DNA from 2 places in the Chryseobacterium gotjawalense genome. Region 1 is predicted to be linked to the other one. Evidence: riboswitches for the same ligand, from Rfam matches in the RefSeq annotation. Region 1 holds a riboswitch; the other holds the start of a gene.

Region 1 (3,192 bases):
CACATGATGGTTGAAATTTCGTGGGGCATTCTGTTTTGGATTTCCTTTCAGCCATTTAGAAACATTATAATGGTAGAATTGCTTGTTCCATAATAATCCTGCAAATGCCTGTCTTTGAATCAGTTTTTCTTCTTCATCGGTAATCTCTTTTTGGATTACTTCGTAATATTCGTCGGCTTCTTTTTTTCTTAAACTAAAAACGTCGTCGAAGTCAAAGAAAGCATTTTTCATATCATGCGGACTCAATCGGAAATCGAATGTTTTGCTTTCTCCGGCTTCAATTTCTGTATCGATTACGAAACAGGCTTTAGTTCCCGCTTGGTCAGGATTTACTGAATTTCTGTCATTATGGATCAAAAAATTATTGATGCCGTCTTTGTAGTATTTTGGTTCACTGCTCGCACCATGAATTTTAGCCGGATTACTTTCGTTATTGCAAAAAAGGGCTTCTGTATTTTGGTCCCGGGAATATAGTTTTATTACGGGTAAAGATTCATGATGAATCTCAATGTCGCCAGTCGCCGAAGATTTTAGCTGAGGTTCATAATCGCCGTAATCCCAGTTCCAATTGTTTCTAAACCAGATGGTTGGCAAAATAACAAGCGGTGCTTTGTTACCGCTCCGGTTTACTGCAGTGACACGGATCAGATAATCATCATGATTTATTTTAGCATATTCAATGAATAAATCAAAGTAATTATTGTCATTAAATATTCCGGTATCGATCAACTCAAATTCCGGATCATGCTTAGATCTTCTTCCGTTTTCTGCAATTAAATGGTCGTAAGGGAATTCCCTGATTGGATATTTATACACCATTTTCATATAGGAATGGGTCGGTGTATTGTCAAGATAATAGTAGAGTTCTTTTAAATCCTCGCCATGATTTCCTTCATGATTACTCAATCCAAAGAAACGTTCTTTGATCATTTTGTCTTTGCGGTTCCAAAATGAAAAAGCAAAACATAAGCGCTGCTTCGAGTCACAGATTCCTGCGATCCCGTCTTCACTCCAGCGATAAGCTCTGCTGATGGCCTGGTTGTAAGTTGTATATCCCCAGGCATTTCCATCATTGCTGTAATCTTCCCGAACCGTCCCCCATTGTCTGTTACTTACGTAAGGTCCCCACGTTTTCCAGTTCTCATCGAGCATTCTTTCTTTCTCCGTCATCTTTCTAAAATAATTTCTGGTGCGAAATTAAGGAATAAAATAGATTCCTAAAATTTGTGAGGTTATATTTTAATGCTTTCCTTTGCACTGAAATAAGTTCATTTACATATTTGAAAATGTTATTAAGAAAGGTGGAGAGATTAGACTCGATGAAACCTTGGCAACCCTTCGGAAACGGAGAAGGTGCTACATTCTATCCCGATTTGGGAAGAGATAACAGAATCCTATTTTACCTTTCTCAGGTAGCATTTTCAATTTTAATTTTAAGAAAAATTGAAAACTTCGCTACAACATCTCAAACTCAAAAACCACCAGTTAGTATCAGGAAAAATCCTTGATGTCGATTTGTCGTATCAATTATTTGGTAAAGATTTATATTCTGCCCCAATCGTTTTAGTCAACCATGCTTTAACCGGAAATTCTAATGTTGCCGGTGAAAATGGTTGGTGGAATTCTTTAATCGGAGTGGATAAAATTATTGATACGAATATTTATTCTGTCATCTGTTTTAATATTCCAGGAAATGGATTCGACGGAAATTTAGTTGAAAATGAGCAGAATTTTACACCAAAAGATATTGCCGCTATTTTCCTTAAAGGTTTATCATTTTTAAATATTTCCAGACTTCATACTTTAATTGGAGGATCCTTAGGCGGTGCGATCGGTTGGGAAATGTTAGCATTAAAACCCAACTTGGCCGAAAATTTCATTCCGGTTGCGTGTGATTATAAAACCGCCGACTGGTTGCATGCGCAGTGTTTGGTTCAGCAATTTTTATTGAATCAGCCTGATCGACCTTTGCAAAAAGCCAGAATCCACGCCATGTTGTGTTACCGGACGCCGGCATCTTTAAATGAAAGATTTAAAAATGAAATGCATGCAGAAAAGCAGATTCTTAAATCCCACGATTGGCTCAATTTCCACGGTGAAAAATTAAACGAAAGATTTAGTCTAAATGCTTATCGGTTAATGAATCATCTGCTGATGACCATTAATACAGATGAAAAAAAACTAAAGGAAATTACAGCCAATATTCATCTCATCGCTGTCGATTCCGATTTGTTTTTTCCTGCTTTTGAAATGCAAAAATGTTATGAATTTTTACACGAGTCAAAATCAAATACTTACTATCACGAAATAAAATCCATTCATGGTCACGATGCCTTTTTAATGGAATACGATCAACTTAATCAAATTTTAAATACCATCATTCATGAAAAATAAAACCGAAATAAAGATTTTAAAAAACAGATCCATCATCAAATTTGAAGGAAAAGATTTCTCAGGCGAAGTCGGTATCGACGGCAGAATATTCAAAGCACTGACTTACGCGAGAATCAGCGTGGGCGTTATTTCCCAGCAGGCAATAGAAAACGGGATTTCAGTTTTGGTGAACGAAAGTGATTCCGAAAAAGCGGTGAACTGTTTGATCGATGAATTTGAAAAAGAAAGAAAATCCGGAAAAGTAAGTCAGATTTTCAGCATTAATAATGTTTCTGTTTTAGGATTTGTCGCGCAGGATTTTAATAAGATCATGTCGGAATTGGCGCGGAATAATATTTTCCCTTTGATTCTCAATCAGATTGCGGCTGAAAATAGAGTAAATATCGTGGTCACTTCTTTGCAGGACGAGAAAGCGAAAAACATCATCGAAGCCGAAATTAATTTAAAACCTAAAACGGTTCATTTAGCGGTGATCGGACATGGCAAAGTGGGATCGACATTAATTGAGCAGGTTTTAAAAAATTCAAAAGAAATTCGAAGTCGTAAAAATCTCGATTTAAAAATTATTGCGGTGGCAAATTCCCGAAAAATTGCTTTTAATAAAAGTGGATTTAATGAAAACTGGGAACAGGATGTTTTAGTCGCGGAACATGAATCGAACATGGATTCTTTAATACAGTTTTCACAAGTTAATCAACTCGAAAATCTAATCGTCGTCGATAATACCGCAAGTGCCGATTTTGTAAAAAACTATACGCTCTTGGCAGAAAACGGTTTCGATCTGGTTTCATCCAACAA
Region 2 (3,192 bases), 210 kb from region 1:
ACTTCTCTATTTCGCACTCTTACTTCCCATCAATTTCCTGGCGCAGGAACAAACCACGTCCGAAAAATTCTGGACACAATTAGCAGCACATTGTGGAAAAGCGTATGAAGGGGAAATAATTTCTGGAGGTGCTGAAGGCGATGGATTTACCGGAAAAAAACTGGTAATGCACGTTCGGTCATGCGAAAAAAAAGAGATTAAAATTTCATTTTTCGTAGGTGACGATAAATCCCGAACATGGGTTTTGCATATGAATCCCGACAAAATTTTAAGTTTAAAACACGATCACCGCAATCCCGACGGGACACCGGAAAAAGTAACGCAATATGGTGGCACAAGTTCAAATGTCGGTCTGGAGAATCTTCAAATGTTTCCTGCTGATGCACACACCACCGCAATGTTACCAAAAGCGGCTACTAACGTTTGGTGGTTTACTGTTGATGGTGAAAGCTTCACTTATAACCTTCGCAGAGTCGGAAGCGACCGTTTGTTCACCGTACGATTTGATTTGACTAAAACGATTGAAGCACCAGGTGCGCCTTGGGGAACGAAAAATTAAAATCAATCGCAAAATCATAGATTCAGAATAAAAAACATCCATTTTGAAACCACAAAACGGATGTTTTTTCATTGCCAAATATTTTAATTATTCAACCCTGAAAGAAACCTTACAAACGCATCCGTAAGTTGAAATTTCGCCATCTTTCACATGGCATTTCATGTCTTTTACATAAACGCTGTCGATGTTTTTTATCGTTCTGGAAACTTCTTTTACGGCATTTCTCACAGCGTCATCAAAACTAATTTCTGAAGTAGCAATTACTTCAAGTACTTTTACAATCATAATAGGTGTTTTTAAGTTACCCTAAATTTAATCTAAACATTGCAAACGAAAGAAGATTTAACAAACTTTAATACAATGGGTTAAGAATAAATTTAAGTCTAATAATTAGGTACTTAGATAAAAATCCCTGATAAACGGAGAAGAATTAATCTGAATCAATCATTCTGAAATCCGCGAGTACCAACTCAACAATTTGAATTTAAACGATAAAATAACAACACCGATTTCTTTAGAAAAAGCGAAATCATAAAAAAATAGCATTTCTATTTAAATCGACTTACAAATCAATAGCTTAAAAAAATACACGTAAAATATAACTGACATTTTTTGGAGATTCAAAATATTTATATAGATTTGCACTCTAATCGTTCTTTAAAAAATCGCAACTTATTCAGAAAAGTGGAGGGAATTGACCCTTTGAAACTTTGGCAACCTGTTTAGAAATAAATAAGGTGCAAAATTCAACTCGCCAGCGCGGGAAAGATAAGTCAGATATTAAAATTTAGAAAATATAAATTCTATATATTAAGCTCTTTTGATTTGTCGAAAGAGCTTTTTTATGCTCTTTCGACAAGTATTTTCAAAGGATAAGTTGCAAAATTTAAAACAAATAAATTAAAATATGAGCAATTTAAAATTTGAAACTTTACAGGTTCACGCCGGTCAAACCGTAGATCCAACCACCAACTCACGAGCTGTTCCGCTCTACCAAACCGCCTGTTATACCTTTGATGATGCAGAACATGCAGCCAATCTTTTTGGGTTAAAAGAATTCGGGAATATCTACACCCGTTTGATGAATCCAACCACCGATGTTTTCGAAAAAAGAATGGCAGCTTTGCATGGCGGTATTGCCGCTTTGGCAACAAGTTCCGGTCATGCCGCACAGTTTTTAGCTTTGACAAATATCCTTCAAAACGGCGACAATTTCGTGAGTTCTCCCTATTTGTACGGCGGAAGTTATAACCAGTTCAAAGTCTCTTTTAAAAAATTAGGAATAGAAACGCGCTTTGCAGATAATAATCATCCGGAAAGTTTCGACCGGTTGATTAACGAAAGTACGAAAGCTATTTACTTGGAAACCATCGGAAATCCAAGTTTAAATATCCCCGATTTTGAGGCGATTGCCGAAGTTGCCAAAAAACACGGTATTCCATTAATTGTCGATAATACTTTTGGAGCCGGCGGTTACCTTTTCCAACCCCTGAAACATGGTGCCAATATCGTAGTAGAATCGGCTACCAAATGGATCGGCGGCCACGGAACTTCTATTGGTGGAATCATTATTGATGGAGGAAATTTCGATTGGGGCAACGGAAAATTCCTGCAATTATCCGAACCTTGTGAAAGTTATCACGGTTTGGTATTTTCAGATGTTTTTGGGGTAGATTCTCAGTTTGGAAATATCGCATTCGTCATTAAAGCCAGGGTTGAAGGTATGCGTGATTTCGGTCCTACGATTTCCCCGTTCAATTCTTTCCTTTTGTTGCAAGGGTTAGAAACATTGTCGCTTCGCTTAGAAAGAACGGTGAGTAATGCGCAAACAATCGCTGAATATTTGGAAGATCATCCTAAAGTAGAAAAGGTACTTTATCCGGGATTACCGAGTTTTCCGGATCATGAAAACGCCAAAAAATATTTAAAAAGAGGTTTTGGCGGCGTGTTGAGTTTTGATATTAAGGGTGGAAAAGAGTCCGCTGTGAAATTCATTAATCATCTTTCCTTAATCAGTCATGTTGCCAATGTTGGGGATTCGAAAACATTGATTATCAACCCGTCATCCACCACCCACGAACAACTTTCCGACGCTGAAAGAGAAAAAGCGGGCATTCGTCCCGGTCAAATAAGATTGAGTGTGGGAATCGAACATATTGACGATATTATCGCTGATTTGGAATCAGGTTTTTCGATCATTTAATTACTAAGGTTAAAAGAAAAGAGTGAAATTATTCACTCTTTTCTTATTTAATCGATCTGCTGAACAGGTGAGTTTCTCTAACAATTTTAGAATTTATAAAGTGTAAAATAATGTTTCAGTCAGTTAACCTGAAGAATATCTTTAAACCCCAATATTCTGATCTCCGACCTTTTCAATAAATGAAGAAGTGGGGATTGGTTACAATCTCAGCCAAAGCATTTCGATAGAAATTATTTTATTTTTACTTCCATGCTGAGCATTCAGTCGATTAAATTGATTGATCTTTTTGGTTAACTTCTTAAAAAAAAGCGCTGCCAGAATAAGCAACGGTATTATTTCTTTAAAATCAATTTAATAATTAAAAGGTTGAATTTCAGAGGCAATATTTTATATTCAATAACAAAAGTTTGTTGCTTTTAACCTTCAAAAT

What was found. Region 1 has a riboswitch for S-adenosylmethionine ahead of QGN23_RS07935 (alpha/beta fold hydrolase). Riboswitches for the same ligand answer to the same signal wherever they lie in the genome.
Region 2: another riboswitch for S-adenosylmethionine. It lies ahead of QGN23_RS07080 (O-acetylhomoserine aminocarboxypropyltransferase/cysteine synthase family protein); the one in region 1 lies ahead of QGN23_RS07935 (alpha/beta fold hydrolase).

The regions. Positions count from the first base shown of each region.
Region 1 covers NZ_CP124855.1:1,741,478-1,744,669, reverse strand. Annotated here, with positions in the region: gene QGN23_RS07940 (MGH1-like glycoside hydrolase domain-containing protein) at 1-1,170, opposite strand, end outside; SAM riboswitch class I at 1,287-1,390, shown strand; gene QGN23_RS07935 (alpha/beta fold hydrolase) at 1,444-2,394, shown strand; gene QGN23_RS07930 (ACT domain-containing protein) at 2,384-3,192, shown strand, end outside.
Region 2 covers NZ_CP124855.1:1,532,185-1,535,376, forward strand. Annotated here, with positions in the region: gene QGN23_RS07070 (hypothetical protein) at 1-559, shown strand, start outside; gene QGN23_RS07075 (dodecin family protein) at 647-844, opposite strand; SAM riboswitch class I at 1,229-1,334, shown strand; gene QGN23_RS07080 (O-acetylhomoserine aminocarboxypropyltransferase/cysteine synthase family protein) at 1,467-2,762, shown strand.